One region of the Bradyrhizobium sp. SEMIA genome, then DNA from elsewhere that is predicted to be linked to it. Evidence: predicted binding sites of a transcription regulator. Region 1 holds the regulator's gene; each other region holds the start of a gene.

Region 1 (4,679 bases):
CGCTCGGCGAGACCATGGCGGTGACCTTCATCATCGGCAACTCGTTCCGCATCTCCTCGTCGATCTTCGCCCCGGGCACCACGATCTCGGCGGCGATCGCGTCCGAGTTCGCCGAAAGCGACGGCCTGCACCAGTCCGGCCTGATCCTGCTCGGCCTCCTGCTGTTCGTGCTGACATTCTTCGTGCTCGCAGCCGCGCGCCTGATGCTGCTGCGTCTCGAAAAGAAAGCGGGGAAGTAACATGAACCCGATTTACGCACGCCGCCGCCGCATGGACATCGTCATCCGCGCGCTCTGCCTCGCCGCCGCCGCCTTCGGCGTCACCTGGCTCGCGCTGATCCTGCTGACGCTGTTCTACAACGGCCTGACCGGGCTCAACCTCCAGGTCTTCACCGAAAACACCCCGCCGCCCGGCTCGACCGAGGGCGGCCTACTCAACGCCATCGTCGGCTCGGTGATCATGACCGTGCTCGGCGTCGGCATCGGCGCGCCGCTCGGCATGTTCGCCGGTACCTATCTCGCCGAGTACGGCCGCAACGACAAGCTGACCTCGGTGATCCGCTTCATCAACGACATCCTGCTGTCGGCACCCTCGATCATCATCGGCCTGTTCATCTACGGCGCTGTGGTGGTGCCGATGCGCGGCTTCTCGGCGATCGCCGGCTGCCTCGCGCTCGCCGTGATCGTCATTCCGGTGGTGCTGCGCACGACTGAGGACATGCTGCTGCTGGTGCCGAACGCATTGCGCGAGGCGGCCTCCGCGCTCGGCCTGCCGCGTTCGCTGGTGATCAAGCGCATCGCCTATCGCGCCGCGCGCTCGGGCCTCATCACCGGCGTGATGCTGGCCACCGCCCGCGTCGCCGGCGAGACCGCGCCGCTGCTCTTCACCGCGCTGTCGAACCAGTTCTTCAGCCTGAGCCTGAACAAGACGATGGCCAACCTGCCGGTGACCATCAACAACTTCGTGCAGAGCCCCTACGCCTACTGGAAGCAGCTCGCCTGGAGCGGCGCCCTGCTGATCACGTTGACCGTGCTTGCCTTGAACATTGGCGCGCGCATCCTGAGCGCCGAGAGGACCGCAAAATGAGCGATATGTCAGTTACCGTCAGTACGCCCGTTCAGCACGGCTCGCAGCCGCTACCCGAAGCCCCGGCCAAGGTGACGGTGCGCAACCTCAACTTCTATTACGGCGAGCATCACGCGCTGAAGAACATCAACCTGACGCTCGGCACCAACCGCGTCACGGCGTTCATCGGCCCGTCGGGCTGCGGCAAGTCGACCCTGCTGCGCATCTTCAACCGGATGTACGACCTCTATCCGGGCCAGCGCGTCACCGGTCAGTTGATGCTCGACCAGACCAACATCCTCGACCCCAAGCTGGACCTCAACCTGCTGCGCGCCCGCGTTGGCATGGTGTTCCAGAAGCCGACGCCGTTCCCGATGACGATCTACGAGAACATCGCGTTCGGCATCCGCCTCTACGAGAAGATCTCGAAGTCCGAGATGGACGACCGCGTCGAGAAGGCGCTGCGCGGTGGCGCCCTCTGGAACGAGGTCAAGGACAAGCTCAACGCGTCCGGCCTGTCGCTCTCGGGCGGCCAGCAGCAGCGCCTCTGCATCGCCCGCACCGTCGCGGTGCGGCCCGAGGTGATCCTGTTCGACGAGCCCTGCTCGGCACTGGACCCGATCTCGACCGCCAAGGTCGAGGAGTTGATCCAGGAGCTGTCCGAGAACTACACGATCGCGATCGTCACCCACAACATGCAGCAGGCGGCCCGCGTCTCTGACAAGACCGCCTTCATGTATCTTGGCGAGCTGATCGAGTTCGACGACACCAGCAAGATCTTCACGTCGCCGAGCGATCGGCGGACGCAGGATTACATCACCGGCCGGTTCGGCTGAGGAGACGGGATATGGGTTCTGAACATACCGCAAAGGCCTTCGACACCGACCTCCAGGAGCTCACGCGCCTGGTCGCCGAGATGGGCGGCCTCGCCGAGCGCATGATAGTCGATTCCGTCGACGCGCTGATCCGCCGCGACGTCGCGCTCGGCCAGCGCGTGGTCGCGACCGACGCCGAGATCGACGCGCTCCAGAAGAAGATCGAGGAGCGCGCCGTTCTCACCATCGCCCGTCGCCAGCCGATGGCGGTGGACCTGCGCGAAATCGTCGGCGCGATGCGCGTCGCGACCGATCTCGAGCGCATCGGCGACCTCGCCAAGAACATGGGCAAGCGCGTCGCGGCGCTGGAGACGGACTTCCATCCGCTCAAGCTGTTCCGCGGCCTCGAGCACATGACCGACCTCGTGCAGCAGCAGGTTAAGTCGGTGCTGGACGCCTACGCCGCGCACGACCTGCCGGCGGCGATGGCGGTGTGGAAGGGCGACGAGGAAGTCGACGCCATCTGCACCTCGCTGTTCCGCGAGCTCCTCACCTACATGATGGAGGATCCGCGCAACATCTCGTTCTGCATCCACCTGATGTTCTGCGCCAAGAACATCGAGCGCATCGGTGACCATGCCACCAACATCGCCGAGACCGTGTTCTACATGATCGAGGGCCAGGCGATCACCGACAAGCGGCCGAAGGGTGACATGACGACCTTTGCCACAACGGTCCCGAATAGCTGAAGAGTCAAGGAGCGACGACACCATGGGCGCACGCATTATGGTGGTTGAAGACGAGGAAGCTCTCACCGAGCTGCTTCGCTACAACCTCGAAGGCGACGGCTATGACGTCGAGACGGTGATGCGCGGCGACGACGCCGACACCCGTCTCAAAGAACACATCCCCGACCTGATCGTGCTCGACTGGATGCTGCCGGGCCTCTCCGGCATCGAGCTGTGCCGGCGGCTGCGCACCCGCCCGGAGACCAAGCAGCTGCCGATCATCATGCTCACCGCGCGCGGCGAGGAGAGCGAGCGGGTGCGGGGGCTTGCGACCGGCGCCGACGATTACATCGTCAAGCCGTTCTCGGTGCCGGAGCTGCTGGCGCGCGTGAAGGGCCTGCTCAGGCGCGCAAGCCCGGAGCGGCTCGCCACCGTGCTCGCCTATGGCGACATCGAGCTCGACCGCGACAAGCGCCGCGTCGCGCGCTCGGGCCGGCCGATCGATCTCGGCCCGACCGAATATCGCCTGCTGGAGTTCTTCCTCGAGCATCCGGGCCGCGTGTTCTCGCGCGAGCAGCTGCTCGACAGCGTCTGGGGCCGTGACATCTACATCGACGAACGCACCGTCGACGTGCATATCGGCCGCCTGCGCAAGCTGCTCAATCTCGGTCGTGAGCAGGACCCGATCCGCACTGTCCGCGGCGCCGGCTACGCGCTCGACGACCGCTTTGCGAAGGCGGAGCAGACGTAAGAACGATTGCAAGCGAGCAAAATAAAAGCGCGCCAAGTGGCGCGCTTTTTTATGTCACGGGTCGTCCCGGTCGCGTGCCGGGACGATGTCGTTTGAAGCAGCGTTCAGCGCGTGCCGGGCTTTGCCGGCGCACGGCGACGATCCGCCGCCGGCTGGTAGGCGACGCGCGAGTGCTGCGCGCAATAGGGCAGGCCGGAAAGCGCCTTGCCGCCGCAGAAGAAGAAATCCGGGCTCGAGGGATCGCCGACCGGCCAGTGGCAGGTCGCCTCGTTCAGCTCCAGCAGCGACAGCCGCTGGCTCATCGGCACCACGTTATCGTAGGTGACCGGCTCGGCCTCCACCTCGACCTCGAAGGCCTGCGCCAGTGCGGTGTTGCCGCGCGAGATCGGACGGCTCACGCGCATCATGTGCTGCGCGGGGCGGGCCTTGCGCGGCCGGGGCGCTGCCGATGAGGGGCTCTTGGCGCGGCCGGACAGGCCGAGCCTGTGCACTTTGCCGATCACGGCATTGCGGGTCACATTGCCGAGCTCGGCCGCGATCTGGCTGGCCGAAAGTCCGGCCTCCCAGAGCTTCTTCAGCTGCTCGACGCGATCATCGGACCAGGTCAAAACCGTCATTGCACCCTTTCCCTCGCTGCCGGCCAGCCATCCTGGGGCCTCACAGCGAATGCCTAAGCCTTGAAAAACCCGTGCCGCCAGAATCCCTTAAGGCTCGCCGGGCACGCAGGATGCGCCCGAACGTTTACGCCGGTACATGAGGACTCTTGGGATCAGAACTGCTGCACGAGATGTCGTATCTGACAGTCCAAACGCTACAATATGGCGTGACTCGCGCGCAAGAGTCCGCCGACTCGCTTCCACATGTTCCGTGGTGAAAATCCCGCAAAATCGGCACCGCAAGACTACGGATTCAGCGTTTCCCGGGGCTTTCGGGCGGCATTGACACCCGTCTCACCAGGCATAAGATAGTCGCACGTGCCGCCCTTAAAAGGCGGCACGTTTCGTTTTCCGGGCCGGTCAATGGTGCGTTGCGCAATGCACTCAAGCCGTCCGCAACATCCAAGTGATCGTCATGACCAACAGCGCCGCGCCGCATTTGCTCCCCGTTTTCGCCAGGGCCGACCTCGGTTTCGAGCGCGGCGAAGGCTGCTGGCTGATCGCGACCAATGGCGAGCGCTATCTCGACTTCACTTCGGGCGTCGCGGTGAACGCGCTCGGCCATGCCCATCCCGCGCTGGTCAAGGCGTTGCAGGAGCAGGCGACGAAGCTGTGGCACATGTCGAACCTGTTCCAGAGCCCCGACGGCGAGAAGCTCGCCGCG
Region 2 (4,679 bases), 3.3 Mb from region 1:
AAGGTGCTCGACCGCACCGGCCTCATCCTCGAAATCTTCGGCCGCCGCGCCAAGACCAAGGAGGGCTCGCTCCAGGTCGAGCTGGCGCATCTCAACTACCAGCGTTCGCGCCTGGTGCGGTCCTGGACCCATCTGGAGCGCCAGCGCGGCGGTTTCGGATTCATGGGCGGTCCCGGCGAGACCCAGATCGAGGCCGACCGCCGCCTGATCCAGGAGCGCATCACCAAGCTCGAGGGCGAGCTGAAGAAGGTGCAGGCGACGCGGCGGCTGCATCGCGCCGGCCGCCAGCGCGTGCCGTACCGCGTGGTCGCGCTGGTCGGCTACACCAACGCCGGCAAGTCGACGCTGTTCAACCGCCTGACCCGCGCCGACGTGCAGGCCGCCGACATGCTGTTCGCAACGCTCGACCCGACCTTGCGCGCGCTCAACCTGCCGCATGGCGGCAAGGCGATGCTGTCCGACACCGTCGGCTTCATCTCGAACCTGCCGACGCAGCTGGTCGCCGCCTTCCGCGCCACGCTGGAGGAGGTGCTGGAGGCCGACGTCATCCTGCACGTCCGTGACATCTCGCATGAGGACGCCGAGGCCCAGCAGAGCGACGTCGACGCCGTGCTGCGCCAGCTCGGCATCAACCCCGATGACTCTGGCCGCATCATCGAGGTCTGGAACAAGATCGATCGTTACGATCCCGAGCAGCGCGAAGAGCTCTTGAACATCGCCGCGCGCAGGCCGGAGGATCATCCGGCGATGCTGGTCTCCGCCGTGTCGGGCGAGGGGATCGACGCACTGCTCGCCGCGATCGAAGAGCGGTTAGCGGCCAAGCGCACCACGCTCGATCTCTCCATCGACGCCGCCGACGGCGCCGGCATCAGCTGGCTGCATCGCAATTCCGAGGTGCTGGCGAAAGAGCTGCACGACGGCCGCTTCGACATGACCGTGCGGGTCGACGAGACCAAGCGGGATATCGTGGTGAACAGGTTCGACGCCGTGCCGCGTCTGTCGGCGTAATCCAGCCCCACTTTGTAGCCCGGATGGAGCGAAGCGAAATCCGGGATGTCACAACGCGACGCGCCCCGGATTGCGCTTCGCTCCATCCGGGCTACGGACTTTCTGCGTAAGCCTTGTGACTCAGGACACTAGAACGGAATGGTCAGGCCCGGAGTTTTCGCTTGCGCCCTGGTATAGGCGACGCCGTGGATCTTGATCCCATGATCGTCCAGCAGCGAAATGATGCCGCCTTGGTTCGACAGTTCCATCGGCTTCTGAACGACAACGGCCAGCGTGCCGCCGGCCGCGATCGTCCCTGACAGCACCATCTTGTTCTTCTGCTTGTCGGCCAGCATCCAGCCGGTGAGATCGATGTCGCGATCGGCCGTGTTGAGCAGCGTCACGACTTCCCGCTCGGGCGTCTTCACAGCGTTGACGAGTGCCGCAATGATGCGCACGAGGCCGTCGGGCATCTGCCCGGTCGGAGGGATCGTCGGATCCGGCCGCGGTGTCGGCGTGCCGCCGCCGAGATCGATGGGATCACCGGTCTTGTCGTCGGTGTGCCAGGCCTGCGTCTGGAATTTGAGGAAGATCGCGGTCCATAGGTTCTGATCCGGGAATTCGAACACCAGCCCTCCGTCCTGCCACGGTCCGTTGTCGCCGGAGAATTTTCCGCTCGGATTTCCCTGATTCATATGGATATCGTGAATGCCGCGTCCGGGGCGGAAACCGAAATAATTGTCCGCTTTCGGCTCGGGTCCCCATGTCTCGCCGAACGCGTACATCATCGCGTTTTCGTTCGAGAGAGCACGCTGGACGAACTGGTCGAGTTTCTCGTTGAGGTCATTGTCCGGTCCGGGCAAGGACAGCGGGAGCGGCACCATCTCCTGCGGCTGCATCAGATTTCCACGAATGAAGTCGAGCGCGAGACCGCCCGGTCTCGGCGGTTGCGCGTGCAGTCCCGGCGGCAGCGCCGCGAGCTGGTCCGTGATCGGATGGACAAAGCGCGATCGCACCAGGAACTCGACTTCGCTGCCGTCGGCCGACTGCACATTGACGGCGATGCGGAAATCCGCGTTGTCGGCCACGATATGGACTTGATAGTGCGGCGATTGGCCAGTGCCGAAACGCATCGCGATCGGGCGTCCCTTGAGGACCGAATAGTGCTTCAGTGGCATCGCACTCACCTGTGTTTCGGCTGCGCGGGCTTCGTTATTCAACTTTAGACTGCGGGTCGTGACGGTTTCATGGCTTCATCGTCTCGGCCGCATTCAGGAAAAACTGCTGACCTATCCGGAAATCACGTCAGCCCGCCGATGCCACATCAGGGCAATGCCGTAAGGCTAGCGGCGAGCCTCCTGGCGAGTCTCCGGTTTCTCCACGACCTTCGCTGCATTCCACAGCGCGTCCATCTCTTCCAGCGACGCCTGGTCCAGCGTGCGGCCCTGCGCCTCCAGCGTACGCTCGATGAACGCAAAGCGCCGCTCGAACTTCGCATTGGTCGCGCGCAGTGCGGCTTCCGGATCGGCATCGACGTGACGGGCGAGGTTGACGAGGGCGAACATCAAATCGCCGGTCTCTTCGGCAATCTCCTGCCTGTCGTTGCGGTCGAGCGCGGCCTCGATCTCGTCGGCTTCCTCGCGGATCTTTTGCAGGACCGCGCGCGGGTCGTTCCAGTCGAAGCCGACGGTGGAAGCCTTGCGCTGCAGCTCCATCGCGCGCGTCAGCGCCGGCTGGCCGGCCTTCACGCCGGACAGCAACGATTTGTGCGCGGGCATTTGCTCCGGCGGCCGGCGCGCGGCACGCTCGGCCTTCTCCTCGGCCTTGATGCGGTCCCAGACTTCCTTGACGTGGTGGGAGGCGAGATTGCCGTCCTTGTCGGCGAAGACATGCGGATGGCGCCGGATCATCTTTCGCGTGATGGCCTCAACGACATCACCGAACGCAAAGGCGTTCTGCTCCGACGCCATCTGGGCGTGGAACACGACCTGGAGCAGGAGATCGCCAAGCTCCTCTCTGAGATCGTCGAGATCGCCGCGGGTGATGGCATCGACCACCTCGTAGGCCTCCTCGATCGTGTAGGGCGCGATCGTCGAAAAGTCCTGCTCGAGGTCCCAGGGGCAGCCGGTCACCGGCGTGCGCAGCGCCGCCATGATCTCGATCAGGCGGGAAATGTCGCGGGAAGGGGTCATTGCGGGGCCGTCTCCTGGGTCCAGAGACTTATGCCAAAAGCGGGCCGCCGTTCCCAGCGCGGCGCGGCGGAACGGACCGATTTCCACCGATTGGCGGGCCGCGCCCGCAATGCTAAAGCGCGGGCCATGAGTGACGCATTTTCATCACAAACCGCGCTCGTGCTGTTTTCGGGCGGCCAGGATTCCACCACCTGTCTCGCCTGGGCGCTGAGCCGCTTCGCGCGCGTGGAGACGCTGGGGTTCGAGTATGGCCAGCGCCATGCCATTGAGCTCGCCTGCCGCGACCGTCTGCTCGACGGCATCAAGGGCCTGCGCGAGGACTGGGCTCTAAGGCTCGGCGAGAGCCATACGCTGTCGATCCCGACGCTGGCCGCCGTGTCCGAGACGGCGCTGACGCGCGACGTCGCGATCGCCATGGGCGCCGACGGCCTGCCCAATACGTTCGTGCCCGGCCGCAACCTGGTGTTCCTGACCTTTGCAGCAGCGCTGGCCTATCGGCGCGGTATCACGGACATCGTCGGCGGCATGTGCGAGACCGACTATTCCGGCTATCCCGATTGCCGCGACGACACCATCCGCGCCATGCAGGCCGCACTGTCTCTGGGCATGGCCCGCAAATTCGAGCTGCACACGCCACTGATGTGGATCGACAAGGCCGCGACCTGGAAGCTGGCGCATGATCTCGGTGGCGACGGGCTAGTCGACCTCATCCGCGAGCAGTCCCACACCTGCTATCTCGGCGAACGCGGCGCGCAGCACGACTGGGGCTACGGCTGTGGCGAGTGTCCGGCGTGCAGCCTGCGGGCGAAGGGGTGGCGGGAGTTCGTGGCGGGGCGCTGAGCCCACATTTTCGGTGTCATCACCCGCGAAAGCGGGTGATCCAGTATCCCAGAGGCCGTGTTTGGGCCGAGGGACCGCGGCGTACTGGATTCCCCGCCTTCGCGGGGAATGACAGTATTGGTTGGAGCAACAGCGTCCGCAACACGACGCGGCGCTAGACTACCCCGCAAAATCCTCGTCCCGCAGCTCGATCGGCTTGCCATGCGGCGTACGATCCGCAGCATGGTCCCAAGCGTCGCGGTAGCGGTGCAGGGTCTCCATCGAGGCGACGCCTTTCCGCGCGACGAGGCCTTCCAGTGTGGCGAGCCAGTGCAAATAATACGTCTCGCCCGTATCAGGATCGCCGGCGGCCTGTGCGCGCTTGATCTCGTCGGCCAGCGCCGCCGCCCATTCGGGCCAAGTGAACACGCCGCGCTCGTGCAGGCTCAAGGCCATCGCGAAGGCATGCGCCTCCCAGGGCGCGCGGAACACCGGGCCGTCGTCATCGCGCGGAATGCTCGGGATGGCCGCCGTCGCGGCCGCGGCAGCCGTGCTGCTCATCAAGCCGGGTCCAGATAGGGCTCGAACGCGTCGATCGAGACCTTCAGCGTCGGATCGCCATCTTCGCCCCAGAGATCGCTGCCTTCGAACACCACGGTGTAGAGCCATTGCGGATTCTCG
Region 3 (4,679 bases), 2.1 Mb from region 1:
CGGTGGAGTGGATCGCGATCGCGAGCACGCCGGCCATTGGTCCGAGCCCGAAGGCGATCACGAAGACCAGCGCGAACACGATGCCGGGCACAGTGCGCGCGAATTCGAGCAGGCGGCGGACCGCGAAGCGCAGCCAGGACGACGGCGAGGTGTTTTCAGCGGCGAAGAAGTTCAGGCCAAAGGCGAAGGTCGCGCCGATCAGCGTGCCGACATAGGAGATCAGCAGGGTCTCGCCCAGCATCTTCAGCCATTTGCGCCAACCCCAGAGCCACTCGCCGAAATCGGTCCAGACCCGCTGGCCGTTGTCGAGCGTGAGGATGCGGTCGAAATAGCTGATGAAGTTGCCGAAATAGGTGAACAGCGTGCGCAGGTTCACCTCGGCGCCGATGGCGGCGAGAACCAGCGCGGCGGCGAAGATCACGACTCCCAACAGAAGGCGAAGCCGCTTGCGTGCGACCGCCTGACGGTAGGCCGCGTTGAGCGCGGCGAGCTGCTGCTCGGGGAGGATCGAAACCGCGACGGTCATCGGATCAGGAACAGTGGTCGGTCAAAAAAAGAGAAAGAGCCGGGTCCGTCGACCCGGCTCGAGTAGCTCGTCCCGAAAGCTCAGGACGCCTTCTTCTTACGCAGCGCATCGACGAACTTGATCAGTTCGATCGTGCCATCCCAGTCCTTGGTGGTGGCGGGATGAAAACCCTTCTTCTGGCCGTCGGAGAGACGGTCGAACGCGGCCTTGTCCTTGGTCGGCGCCTCGAAGAACGCCTTGGCGATCGCGGCCTTGGCGTCTTCCGGCAGGTCGGAGTTGTAGGCATAGGGGCCGTTGATGATCGGCGCCGACTTGTGGATGATACGGAAGTCGTCCTTCTTCATCGCCGAGCCATCGGCGTTCTTCAGCATGCCCTTGGTCAGCATCTGCGCCAGCGTGGAATCGTCGTCGCTGGTCCACTGGTTGGCGGCAACATCGACCGTGCCCTGCGACAGCGCCAGCATGGCGTTCTCGTGGCTACCGGTGAAGACGACCTTGCTGAAATAGCTGTCGGCATCCACGATGCCCATCTTGTCGAGCTCGAAGCGCGGCACGTTGTTGCCGGAGGTCGAGTTCGGGTCGACGAGGCCGAGGTTCTTGCCCTTGAGGTCGTCGACCTTCTTGTAGGGGCTGCTCGCCTTGACGAAGAACACCGAGTAGTAGCCGGTCGAGCCGTCGGCGTTGATGTCGTTGGCGAAGGCGTCGGTCTTGACGCCGGTCAGGCGGGCGCGGGCGAACGAAGCCGAGCCGTAGCTGGCGATGTGGATGTTGCCGGCGCGCTGGCCTTCGATCACGGCGGCGTAGTCGTTGGCGATGCGCAGCGTGACCTTCACGCCGAGCTGCTTCGAGAGATATTCCACGAACGGGGTCCAGCGCTCGGTGACGCCGGAGGCGTTCTCGGCCGGAACAACGGCGAAGGTCAGCTCGGGATATTTGGCTTTCCAGTCTTCGGCGGAGGCCGACGAGGCGAAAGCGAGCGCGGCAGCGCCAGCAAGGATGAGTCTGCGAGTGATCATGATACCCTCTTGATCGGTTGGGATCGGTTGACGCAAAAACTGGGCAATAACGGAAGCGGCGCGGCTCAGGCCGCCGCAGCCGTTCCAAGTGCGGGAACGCCCTCGGGCGCCGGTGCAGATGCTCCGCCCATGACGTCGGCGGCTTCGAGATCGTAGAGCTCACGCGCAACGAGGTCGGTCAGCGCCGACGGGGCGCCGTCGAACACCACGCGGCCCGCCGCCATGCCGATCAGGCGATCGCAATAGGTGCGCGCCAGATCGAGCGAATGCAGGTTGCAGAGCACGGTGATGCCGAAGTGCTTGTTGATGCGCAAAAGCGCATCCATCACGATCTTGGTGTTGCGCGGGTCGAGCGAGGCGATCGGCTCGTCGGCGAGGATGATGTCGGGCTGCTGCACCAGGGCGCGGGCGATCGCCACGCGCTGCTGCTGGCCGCCGGAAAGCTGGTCGGCGCGCTGGGCGGCGAGCGAAGCGATGTCGAACTGTTCGAGCGCGGACATCGCCAGCGCCTTGTCGTGCTCTGGCCAGATCTGTGAGAGCGAGCGCCAGGCCGGGATGGTGGCGAGGCGCCCCATCAGGACGTTGGTCAGCACGTCGAGCCGGCCGACCAGGTTGAACTGCTGGAAGATCATGGCCGAACGCGCCCGCCACTGCCGCAGTTCCTTGCCGCGCAACGCGGTGACGTCCAGACCGTCGAACACGATGCGGCCCTGCGTCGGCGTCACGAGACGGTTGATGGTCCGCAGCAGGGTCGACTTGCCGGCGCCGGAGCGCCCGATCACACCGACGAAGCCGCCGGGGGAAATTTGAAACGAAGCGTCGTCCACCGCGGCTTTTGCGCCGAAGCGGCACGTCAGACCTTCAACCACCAGCATGCAGGGCTCCAGAGTAGCTGGAAGCCACCGCTAACGCCGGCGCTTGACACTTGTGTGACACACGCGTTGCGGTGCGGCGATCCTACACACCTCGTCCCCTGTCATCACCGCGTCATGACATCGTCATCAAGCCACTCGAAGAGGAGTGCCCGCCCTCGCATTACGGATGTAACATGGCCGGTAAGAAGCTTTCGGTTCAACCGACCATCGATGCTTCCGCAAAACTGCATGAGACCAGGCTCGGCGCCTATACCGAGGTCGGCGCGCGCACCATCCTGCACGAAGTCGCGATGGGCGATTACTCCTATGTCGTGAACGACGCCCAGATCACCTACACGACGATCGGAAAGTTCTGCTCGATCGCGGCGATGACGCGGATCAATCCGGGCAATCATCCGATGCATCGCGCTACGCAAGCGCACTTCACTTATCGTTCCAGCGCCTATTTCGAAGGCGAAAGCGACGACACCGAGTTCTTCGACTGGCGGCGCCAGCACCACGTCCATATCGGCCATGACGTCTGGATCGGCCACGGCGCCATCGTGCTGCCGGGGCGCAACATCGGCACCGGCGCGGTGATCGCGGCCGGCGCCATCGTCACCAAGGACGTGCCGGCCTACACCATCGTCGCCGGCAATCCGGCGCGCATCGTGCGGCGCCGGTTCTCGGAAGAAATCGCCGGACGACTTGCCAAGCTCGCGTGGTGGGATTGGGATCACGACAAATTGCGTGAGGCGCTACCCAATTTCCGCAAACTCGGGATTGAAGATTTTCTCGCGGCATACGAAGCACGGACGAGTTCCACAACCAGCAAACGAAGCGCGGTCGCGTGACAGACATTTTCATTGAGGGCGGCCGGGCCCTGATCGGCACCGAGCTCATCGAGACATCGCTTCTCGTGTCCGGAACTGATATCGCCGAGGTCGATGCCTCGCGCGGCCGGGCGCGGCTTTCGATCGATGCGCGCAATCTCCTGGTGCTGCCCGGCATCGTCGACCTCCATGGCGACGCCTTCGAGCGGCAGATGATGCCGCGCGCCGGCGTCGACTTTCCGATCGACGTCGCGCTCGCCGACAGCGACCGCCAGGCGATCAGCAACGGTATCACCACTGTGTTCCACGCCACCACCTGCTCGTGGGAGCCGGGCCTGCGCAGCGCCGACAACGCACGCGGGCTGATGGAGGCGATCGAACGCCAGCGTCCGCAATTCGCCGCCGACACCCGCTTCCACCTGAGGCACGAGACCTACAATCTCGACGCCGAGGCCGAGATGACCCAGTGGCTCGCCGAAGGCCGCGTCGACCTGTTCGCCTTCAACGACCACATGGACGGCACGGTTGCCGATATGGCCAAGCCGCGCAAGCGCAACCGCATGGTCGAGCGCACGGGGCTGTCGGCTGAGGATTTTGACAAGCTGGTCGATCGCGTGGTCGCGCGCGCCGCAGAGGTTCCGGCTTCCGTCTCGCGACTGGCCGCGGTTGCTCGCGCAGCCGAAGTGCGGATGCTCTCGCATGACGACGCGACACCGGCGATGCGCCGGGAGTTTCGCGAGCTTGGCGCTGACATCGCGGAGTTTCCGATCAACGAGGAGACGGCGCGCGCCGCGGCAAGCCATGGCGATGCCATCGTCTACGGCGCGCCGAACGTCGTGCGCGGCGGCAGCCACACCGGCTGGACCAAGGCGTCCGACATGATCGCCAAGGGGCTCTGCTCGGTCCTGGCCTCGGACTATTACTATCCCGCGCAGCTGCTCGCCGCGTTCCGCCTCGCCGCCGACGGCGTGTTGCCGCTGACCGAGGCCTGGAGCCTCGTTTCTGCGGGACCTGCGCGCGCGACCGGCCTCACCGATCGCGGCGTGCTCGCGGAGTGCCGCCGGGCCGACATCATCCTCGTCGACGACACGGCGCCATTGCGGCCGCGGCTGATCGCCGTGATCTCGGGCGGCAAGCTCGTGCACCTCACCGATGCGACGCGGCTGCTCGCAACCGCGCCGACGCCGCGCGAGGCTGTCGTTGCGGCATAAACCGGTTATGTTCGGGCAATGACAGGCTTTCCCCGCTACGCGATCTATTTTGCCGCAGGCAGCGACAGCGCCCTCACCCGGTTCGGCGCCGAGCTGCTCGGCTATGATGCCTATACAGGCGACGAACTCCCGTTTCCCGCGGATGCATTGCGCATCGCGCCGGACTGGCGCGACGTCACAGGCGATCCCCGCAAATACGGCTTTCATGCCACGCTGAAGGCGCCGATGGCGCTGGCGGC

The links. Region 1 encodes PhoB, which activates phosphate uptake and scavenging genes when phosphate is short. Its sites were predicted from a motif close to TGTCATNNANCTGTCAT; they were not measured.
Region 2: a site for PhoB is predicted at 2,224-2,240, ahead of FOM02_RS27600 (DUF2278 family protein). Genes of this name have one in related genera too.
Region 3: a site for PhoB is predicted at 2,517-2,533, ahead of phnC (phosphonate ABC transporter ATP-binding protein). Genes of this name have one in related genera too.

Annotation. Positions count from the first base shown of each region.
Region 1 covers NZ_CP046601.1:8,928,958-8,933,636, reverse strand. Annotated here, with positions in the region: gene pstC (phosphate ABC transporter permease subunit PstC) at 1-239, shown strand, start outside; gene pstA (phosphate ABC transporter permease PstA) at 241-1,086, shown strand; gene pstB (phosphate ABC transporter ATP-binding protein PstB) at 1,083-1,901, shown strand; gene phoU (phosphate signaling complex protein PhoU) at 1,913-2,629, shown strand; gene phoB (phosphate regulon transcriptional regulator PhoB) at 2,652-3,359, shown strand; gene FOM02_RS42735 (GcrA family cell cycle regulator) at 3,464-3,976, opposite strand; gene FOM02_RS42730 (aspartate aminotransferase family protein) at 4,431-4,679, shown strand, end outside.
Region 2 covers NZ_CP046601.1:5,654,524-5,659,202, forward strand. Annotated here, with positions in the region: gene hflX (GTPase HflX) at 1-1,008, shown strand, start outside; gene FOM02_RS27600 (DUF2278 family protein) at 1,137-2,165, opposite strand; gene mazG (nucleoside triphosphate pyrophosphohydrolase) at 2,331-3,179, opposite strand; gene queC (7-cyano-7-deazaguanine synthase QueC) at 3,306-4,019, shown strand; gene FOM02_RS27615 (nitrile hydratase accessory protein) at 4,179-4,559, opposite strand; gene nthB (nitrile hydratase subunit beta) at 4,559-4,679, opposite strand, start outside.
Region 3 covers NZ_CP046601.1:6,820,305-6,824,983, reverse strand. Annotated here, with positions in the region: gene phnE (phosphonate ABC transporter, permease protein PhnE) at 1-526, opposite strand, end outside; gene phnD (phosphonate ABC transporter substrate-binding protein) at 607-1,542, opposite strand; gene phnC (phosphonate ABC transporter ATP-binding protein) at 1,608-2,417, opposite strand; gene FOM02_RS32885 (chloramphenicol acetyltransferase) at 2,591-3,250, shown strand; gene FOM02_RS32880 (alpha-D-ribose 1-methylphosphonate 5-triphosphate diphosphatase) at 3,247-4,440, shown strand; gene FOM02_RS32875 (DUF1045 domain-containing protein) at 4,459-4,679, shown strand, end outside.